4 regions of the Allobosea sp. 29B genome follow, and region 1 is predicted to be linked to each of the others. Evidence: predicted binding sites of a transcription regulator. Region 1 holds the regulator's gene; each other region holds the start of a gene.
What was found. The regulator PhoB, encoded in region 1, activates phosphate uptake and scavenging genes when phosphate is short. The targets are predictions, from matches to a motif close to TGTCATNNANCTGTCAT.
Positions count from the first base shown of each region.

Region 2: a site for PhoB is predicted at 855-871, ahead of GV161_RS02435 (alkaline phosphatase). Genes of this name have one in related genera too.
Region 3: a site for PhoB is predicted at 1,163-1,179, ahead of GV161_RS28540 (alkaline phosphatase D family protein). Genes of this name have one in related genera too.
Region 4: a site for PhoB is predicted at 1,098-1,114, ahead of GV161_RS28000 (inorganic phosphate transporter). Genes of this name have one in related genera too.

Region 1 is NZ_LR733817.1:2,273,702-2,275,889, forward strand. Features, by position in the region: gene pstB (phosphate ABC transporter ATP-binding protein PstB) at 1-255, shown strand, start outside; gene phoU (phosphate signaling complex protein PhoU) at 293-1,015, shown strand; gene phoB (phosphate regulon transcriptional regulator PhoB) at 1,043-1,741, shown strand; gene GV161_RS11135 (YnfA family protein) at 1,751-2,071, opposite strand; gene GV161_RS11140 (NUDIX hydrolase) at 2,080-2,188, opposite strand, start outside.
Region 2 is NZ_LR733817.1:476,627-478,814, reverse strand. Features, by position in the region: gene GV161_RS02440 (class I SAM-dependent methyltransferase) at 79-714, opposite strand; gene GV161_RS02435 (alkaline phosphatase) at 925-2,188, shown strand, end outside.
Region 3 is NZ_LR733817.1:5,877,460-5,879,647, reverse strand. Features, by position in the region: gene GV161_RS28545 (valine--tRNA ligase) at 1-1,052, shown strand, start outside; gene GV161_RS28540 (alkaline phosphatase D family protein) at 1,224-2,188, shown strand, end outside.
Region 4 is NZ_LR733817.1:5,775,325-5,777,512, forward strand. Features, by position in the region: gene GV161_RS27995 (GH25 family lysozyme) at 1-976, shown strand, start outside; gene GV161_RS28000 (inorganic phosphate transporter) at 1,274-2,188, shown strand, end outside.

The DNA.
Region 1 (2,188 bases):
GTCATCCTGTTCGACGAGCCGACCTCGGCGCTCGACCCGATCTCGACCGGCAAGATCGAGGACCTGCTCGAGCAGCTGAAGAGCGACTTCACCATCGTCATCGTCACCCACAACATGCAGCAGGCGGCGCGCATCTCGCAGTACACCGCCTTCATGTACCTTGGCGAGGTGATCGAGTTCGACGCCACCAACAACATCTTCATGAACCCGCATAAGAAGCAGACGCAGGACTACGTCACCGGCCGTTTCGGTTGACATTCCGAAGCGTCGGCAAGCCCCAAGGATACGCCCCATGTCCGACCATATCGTCCGCTCCTACGACGCCGATCTCGAAGGGCTGCGCCGCAGCCTCGCCGAGATGGGCGGCATGTCCGAGCGCATGCTCGGCGACTCCACCGTGGCGCTGGTGCGCCGCGACACCGCGCTCGCCCAGAAGATCATCAGCGCCGACCAGCGCCTCGACAATCTCCAGCGCGAGGTCGAGGAAAAGGCGGTGCTGACCATCGCCCGCCGCCAGCCGCTGGCGAACGACCTGCGCGAGCTGATCTCGGCGATCCGCATCGCCGCCGACATCGAGCGTGTCGGCGACCTCGCCAAGAACATCGCCAAGCGCGCCGTCGCGATCTCCGGCCAGTTCTCGCCGCCGCATCGCGCCGTGGTCGGCCTCGAGCATATGAGCCGCCTGGTTCAGGCCCAGCTCAAGGACGTGCTCGACGCTTATGCCGCTAGCAACGAGCAGAAGGCGATGGATGTCTGGCGCCGCGACGACGAGATCGACGCGCTCTACACCTCGCTGTTCCGCGAGCTCCTGACCTATATGATGGAAGATCCGCGCAACATCACCTTCTGCACGCACCTCCTGTTCTGCGCCAAGAATGTCGAGCGCATCGGCGATCACACCACCAACATCGCCGAGACCATCCACTACCTCGTCACCGGCCAGTCCATGGACGAAACCCGGCCGAAGCTCGACACCACCAACATCCTCGTCGACCTGCCGGCAGCCAATGGCTGAACTGGCGGGGCTTGAACGGACCCTGACATGCCCGCACGCATCCTGATCGTCGAGGACGAGGAGCCGCTCACCCTGCTGCTGCGCTACAATCTTGAGGCCGAGGGCTTCGAGGTCGACAGCGTGGCGCGCGGTGACGACGCCGAATTGCATCTGCGCGACCATACGCCCGATCTCGTCCTGCTCGACTGGATGCTGCCCGGCCTCTCCGGCATTGAGCTCTGCCGGCGCCTGCGCACGCGCCGCGACACCGAGCGCGTGCCGATCATCATGCTGACGGCCCGCGGCGAGGAGACCGAGCGCGTGCGCGGCCTTGCCACCGGCGCCGACGACTATGTCGTCAAGCCCTTCTCGCTGCCCGAGCTGATCGCCCGCATCCAGGCGCTGCTGCGCCGTGCCAAGCCCGGCCACGTTGCCGGCTTACTTGCTGCCGGCGATCTCGAACTCGACCGCACCACCCGCCGTGTCCGCCGTGCCGGGGCCGAGCTGCATCTCGGACCGACCGAGTTCCGCCTGCTCGAGTTCCTGATGCAGGCGCCGGGCCGGGTCTATTCCCGGGCGCAATTGCTCGACGCCGTCTGGGGCCGCGACGTCTATATCGACGAGCGCACCGTCGACGTTCATGTCGGGCGCCTGCGCAAGGCGATCACGCCCGCCAATGCCAAGGACCCGCTGCGCACGGTGCGCGGCGCCGGCTATGCCTTCGACGAGACTTTTGCGCGAAGTTGAGCGCTTCTGTCAGCGCGGCGCGGCGACGATCACCGCCGCGCCGGCGAGGCAGAGCGCGGCGCCGGCCAGGTCGTAGTGGTCGGGCGCGATCTTCTCGACCAGCGCCATCCAGGCCAGCGACGCCACAATATAGACGCCGCCATAGGCGGCGAAGGCGCGCCCGGCGGCTGGATTGTCGAGCAGGGTCAGCAGCCAGGCGAAAGCCGCGAGCGATCCCAGGCCCGGCAGCAGCCACCAGACCGGCTTGCCGAGCTTGAGCCAGGCCCAGAAGGCGTAGCAGCCGGCGATCTCCGCCAGCGCCGCGCCTGCGTAGGTCGCGAATGTCGCCATGCTGATGCCTACGCTTCCGGCCCGAAAGCCGCGGCCAGCCGGGCGAAGACCGGGCGATAGGCCTCCGATGCCAGCGGGGTCAGCGATCGGACCTGATCGAAGGTGAACCAGCGGATC
Region 2 (2,188 bases), 1.8 Mb from region 1:
TGTCAGGATGCGCGTGACCTCGTCGGAACGAAACGCGGGCCGGCGCGAGTTGCTCCCTGCGACCGTCCTGCGCCGTGGCTACCGCTTCCGCGCGACGATGAAGGGGCGAGAATCCTTGCCCCGGCTCGCATGATGTTCCGTACCCAGGACATCGAAGCCGGTGGCGGCGATGAGCTCACTCAATTCACGCGCTCGGAAGACGCCGACATGGGGCGCTTTCCCGATCGCGCGCATCAGCGGCAGGGCGAGCCGGATCAGCGGGTTCATGTCACCAAGGCAGGGCGTCTTGGAGATGAACAGGCCGCCTGGCTCGAGCAAGGTGTGGATGTCGCGCAGCGTGCCGGCGAGGTCGCGGACCAGGTGGAGATAGTTGAAGGCGAGGGCGGCCTCGAACCGGATCGCCTCGGCGGCGAGCGTCTCCGCCGTCGCTGTGTGGAAGGCGAGCGCAGGGACCGGGCTCGCGGCGTGCTTTTCCTCGGCGATCGCGATCATCCCCGCGGAGATGTCCGTCGCGAGATAGCTGCCCGCGTTGCCCGCAAGCCGCAGCGCCGTGGTTCCGGTGCCGCAGCCCAGTTCCAGCACCTTGTCCGTGGGCTTCAGCAGGAGGCGGGTCCGCTCCAGGGTGCGCTCGTATCCGGCCTGGTCGGAGATCGGGCTCCTGGCATAGCGCCGCGATGACCTGTCCCAGAAGCTGGCATCGCTCGCCGCGCTCATGTCGCATCCTCAATTTGCTGGTGGCTTGGCGCGGGCCCCGGCGCCTGCGTCGGGAGATGACCTCATCGATGACGTGCGTTCAAGCTGCAGGCCCGCGGCCGATTCAATTGTTATATTGTTACAAATACTGGCCGGCGCATAGTAATCATAGTGTCATCTCGCCCGCCTAACGGACCGGCGACCGGGCTTTCACTGGGGCGGAGAGGTATCATGCAGAAGCGAACTTGGCTGATGGCGGCGGCGATGCTCGCCAGCGTGGCGCCGGCGACGGCGCAGACCATCTATCCGCTCAACCGCGCCGAGATCCTCGAGGGCTCGCGCTTCGATTTCAAGGTCGAGTTCCCGAACGCCCCGGCCTCGGCCGACGTCAAGGTCACGATCAACGGCAAGCCGGTGAACGAGGCCTTCGGCCGCGAGGCCCAGTTCGTCCAGAACGAGGAAGGCCAGAAGCATTCGGCGCTGTGGCTGCGCGGCGCGCAGCTGCCGGCCGGCCAGTACGTCATCGAGGCGACGCAGGGCAGCGAGAAGGCGACCGTCAACTGGACCATCTATGCGACGCCCGAACGCAAGGCCAAGAACGTCATCCTCTTCGTCGGTGACGGCATGTCGGTCGCGCATCGCACCGCTGCCCGCATCCTGTCGAAGGGCTGGGAGCAAGGCCTCTATGGCGGCGAGCTCGCCATCGACGACATGCCGAACATGGCGCTGATCTCGACCTCGGGCACCGACTCGATCGTCACCGACAGCGCCAACTCCGCCAGCGCCTACACCACCGGCCACAAGTCCTGCGTCAACGCGCTCGGCATCTACTGCGCCAAGAACGCGCTGACGCTCGACCATCCCAAGGTCGAGACCATCTCCGAGGTGATCAAGCGCAAGCGCTCGGGCATGGCGATCGGCGTCGTCACCAATTCCGAGATCGAGGATGCCACTCCGGCCTCGATGGTCGCCCATACCCGCCGCCGTTCGGACTTCAACGACATCGTCAAGATGTTCTTCGACGTGCAGCCCGACGTGATCATGGGCGGCGGCTCGCCGAACTTCCTGCCGAAGTCGACCCCGGGCACCAAGCGCACCGACGATCTCGACTTCATCGCCAAGTTCAAGGAGGCGGGCTACGCCCTCGCCACCACCAAGACCGAGATGAACGCCGCGGTCGCCGGCGGTTCCAAGAAGCTGCTCGGCCTCTACAACACCTCGAACATCGACGGCGCCTTCGACCTGCGCCTCGCCAAGAAGGGCTCGATCTTGAAATTCCCCGATCAGCCGGACGTGGTCGAGCAGACCAAGGCCGCGATCGAGATGCTGAAGGGCGCCCAGGACGGCTTCTTCCTGATGGTGGAATCGGCCCGTATCGACAAGTACAGCCACTCGCTCGACTGGGAGCGCGCGGTGTTCGACACGATCATGCTCGACAACGCCGTTAAGGCCGCCAAGGACTTCGCCGGCGATCGCAACGACACGCTGATCATCG
Region 3 (2,188 bases), 3.6 Mb from region 1:
ACACCTATGGCGCGGATGCGCTGCGCTTCACCTTCGCGGCGATGGCGGCGCAAGGGCGCGACATCAAGCTCGCGACCTCGCGCGTCGAGGGCTACCGCAACTTCGCGACCAAGATCTGGAACGCAGCCCGCTTCGCCGAGATCAATGGCTGCCTGCGGGCGGAAGGCTTCGACCCTGCCGGGGCCAAGCTGCCGCTGAACCGCTGGATCCTGTCCGAGGCGGCCCGCACCGCCAATGCGGTCGCGGCCGGCATCGCCGAGTTCAAGTTCAACGAGGCGGCGGATGCAGCCTATCGCTTCGTCTGGGGCCAGTTCTGCGACTGGTATCTCGAACTGTCGAAGCCGGTGCTGCAGGCCGAGGAACTGGACGCGGCCGGCACCGCGGCGCGGGCGGAGACGCAGGCAACGGTCGCCCATGTCATCGACCTGATCTGCCAGCTGCTGCACCCGTTCATGCCGTTCCTGACCGAGGAGCTCTGGGCGCAGAAGGCCAATGCCGGCGCACCGCGCACGGTGCCGGCCGGGGAGGCGGGCCTGGTCTGCCTGACGCGCTGGCCGGAGCTGTCGGCGCTGGTCGATGAGACGGCCGAGGCCGAGATCGGCTTCGTCGTCGATCTCATCTCCGACATCCGCTCGATCCGCTCGGAGACCAATGTGCCGGGCGGGACGCAGGTGCCGCTGGTGCTGGTCAAGGCGAGCGCCGCGACGAAGGCGGCGGTCGAGGCCTGGGCGCCGATGATCGAACGGCTGGCGCGGCTTTCCGCGATCGAGTTCGCCGATGAGGCGCCCGGCCAGTCGGCGCAGATCATCGTGCGCGGTGAGGTCGCGGCGCTGCCGCTGGCGGGGATCATCGATCTCGACGCCGAGCGCGGCCGCCTCAACAAGGAACTTGCCAAGCTCGACCAGGACATCGTCGCGGTCGAGCGCAAGCTCGGCAATCCCGACTTCATGGCACGCGCGCCCGAGGAGATCGTCGAGGAGAACCGCGAGCGCAAGGCTGCGGCAGAAGCCCGCAAGCTCAAGATCGCGGAGGCATTGGAGCGGCTGCAATAGATCGCCGCGCGTCCGACAGGACGCGATAACGGCGATCTATCGATTTGTTATAGCATCGGATTTGTCCGAAAAGTGGATTCCACTTTTCGGTCCGATGCTGTCGCCGCTTCTGTCACGTGTGCGTCAGGCGAAACTTGGTATGGTTCCAGGCAACGAGCCTGGAGCCCCGTCATGTTCCGCCGCAACGCCTTCGGTCAGTTCAGCGTCGATGACTTCCTGACCGAGGCCGGCACGCCGTCGCGGCGGCGGTTCCTGACCGGGCTCGCAGCCTCGGGCCTGCTGCTGACCGGTGGCGGCGTCATCGACCAGCGCGTCTGGGCCAATCCGGTCTTCGCCGCCTATCCGTTCGGGCTCGGCATCGCCTCGGGCGACCCGTCCGCCGACGGCTTCGTGATCTGGACCAAGCTGGCGCCGCTGCCGCTCGCCCGCAATGGCGGCATGCCGATGAAGGCGGTCGAGGTCGCCTATGAGATCGCGACCGAGGCCAATATGCGCGGGGCGGTGCAGCGTGGCACGGCGCTGGCCCGGCCGGAACTCGGCCACGCGGTCCATGTCGAGATCGCCGGGCTGGAGCCGAACCGCGATTATTTCTACCGCTTCAGCTGCGGCGGCGAGCGCACCATGATCGGCCGCGCCCGGACGCTGCCGGCGGCGGGGGCAAGCGTCGAGCGGGTGAACTTCGGCGTGCTCGGCTGCCAACGCTACGAGGATGGCTTCTTCAGTGCCTTCCGCCATGTCGCCGAGGAGCGCTTCGACTTCGTCTTCCACTATGGCGACTACATCTACGAGTACCGGATGGTCAGGCCGAACGAGCGGCCGCTGCCGGTGGCGCGAGTGATGCCGGGCGAGCCCGACGAGATCTACGCGCTCGCCGATTATCGCCAGCGCTATGCCATCTACAAGATGGATCCCGATCTCCAGCTCGCCCACGCCTCGGCGCCTTGGATCGTCTCCTTCGACGACCACGAGGTCGACAACAATTTCGCCGGCATGGTCTCGGAGGAGAACATTCCGCCGGAGATTTTCGCGCTGCGCCGCGCCGCCGGCTTCCAGGCCTGGTACGAGCACATGCCGCTGCGCCGGACCTCGCTGCCGAACGGGCCGTGGATCCAGGCCTATCGCCGCTTCCACTATGG
Region 4 (2,188 bases), 3.5 Mb from region 1:
GACCAGACCAGAAGCGCGGCGCATGGCGAAATCTGCCGGCCAGCTGGCGATCTGCGCCTTGCTCGGCCTGTTCGGCGCCGAGCCGGCGCTCGCGCTCTATCCCAAGAAAAGCGATTCCGACCCCCATGCCGGCGTGCGCGATGCGCGACGCCGCGTCATCCAGGGCATCGACGTCTCGCGCTGGCAGGACGATATCGACTGGCAGAAGGTCAAGGATGCCGGCACGCGCTTCGCCTTCATCAAGGCGACCGAGGGCGGCGATCATCTCGACCCGATGTTCAGGAAGAACTGGGCCGAGGCCAAGAAAGCCGGCGTGCCACGTGGCGCCTATCACTTCGTCTATTGGTGCCGGCCCGCCAAGGACCAGATCCGCTGGTTCAAGCGCCACATCCCGCGCGATCCCGACGCCCTGCCCCCGGTCCTCGACGTCGAGTGGAACGGCGAATCCGCCAGATGCGGCAAGAAGATTCCGCGCGAGAAGGCACTCGCCAAGATCCGCGAGATGCTGAAAGGGCTGCAGGAGCACACCGGCAAGAAGCCGATCATCTATACCGACATCACCTTCCACGAAGACGTGCTGGAAGGTGAGTTCAACGACCATCCCTATTGGCTGCGCTCGACAGCCGCCCCGCTGCATCATCGCTATGAGCGCAAGCAGTGGGAGTTCTGGCAGTTCACCACCACCGGCCGCGTCCCCGGCATCGGCGGCGACGTCGACCGCAACGCCTTTTTCGGCAGCGAGCATGAATTCGCTGCCTGGCGCGACGGGCGCTACGACATCGGCGCGCGCAAATGGCGCGGTGGCGAGCCCAAGGTCGCGACCACGCCCAAGCCCCCCGCCACGCCGGCCGGCCTGAGGACGCCGAAGGCGGCCGGCGGCACACCGCTGAAATTCCTGCCGCCCGGCAAGATTCCGCGCAACGCCTCCCGCGACGTCGCTACGACAGGGTCGCTGGCAAACCGCGACGAGGACTGACGAAACGGAGCTGAGCCGCAAGGAAACGCTCTCCAGTACGCCATTTATTAGACTAAAGTCGTAATACTAAGCTTCCGCAGCTTGCGCGGTGACCTTGCGCAATCGCGACAATACGCTCGATCGTCATCAGACTGTCGGCAACACCGCTCAGTTTCCGCGCATCTCAACGGGAGTTGCGGGAACGTCGCCATGAGCAGCATCACGATGGATCACGGCCAGGGCACAGAGCCCGGGACCGAAAAACCGAAACTCGACGCACCGCAGGGCGCGATCGCCGGCCTGATCTTCGCCGCCGTGATGACGGTCGGCCTCGGTTATATGTGCTATTCTCTCTACCAGGACATCAGCGGCACCGGCATGCCGGCGACGACCTGGCTGCCCTTCGTCCTGCTCGGCGTGGCCATGCTGATCGCGCTCGGCTTCGAGTTCGTCAACGGCTTCCATGACACCGCCAACGCGGTCGCGACGGTGATCTACACCAACGCGATGCCGGCCAGTATCGCAGTCGTCTGGTCGGGCGTCTTCAACTTCCTCGGCGTGATGATGGCGTCCGGCGCCGTCGCCTTCGGCATCATTTCGCTGCTGCCGGTCGAACTCATCCTGAATGTCGGCTCCGGTGCCGGTTTCGCCATGGTCTTCGCGCTGCTGATCGCCGCGATCATCTGGAATCTCGGCACCTGGGCGCTCGGCCTGCCGGCCTCGTCCTCGCATACGCTGATCGGCTCGATCATCGGTGTCGGCCTCGCCAACCAGCTCTACAACAGTGCGAGCGGGACCTCCGGCGTCGACTGGACCAAGGCGACCGAGATCGGCTGGTCGCTGCTGATCTCGCCGCTCTTCGGCTTCATTGCCGCCGCGCTGGTCTTCCTGACGCTCAAGCTGATGGTGCGCAATCCCGAGCTCTATGCCGAGCCCAAGGGCAACAAGCCGCCGCCGCTCTGGATCCGCGGCATCCTGATCGCGACCTGCACCGGCGTCTCCTTCGCCCATGGCTCGAATGACGGCCAGAAGGGCATGGGCCTGATCATGCTGATCCTGATCGGCTGCGCGCCCACCGCCTATGCGCTGAACCGCGCCATTCCGGCCGGCGATCTCGATAATTTCCGCAAGACCGCGATCGCCGCCAGCGCCGTCATCGACCAGAAGGCGCTGGGCTACGCCATCATCGGCGACCCGCGCCAGAACGTGACCCGCTATGTCTCCGAGCGGAAG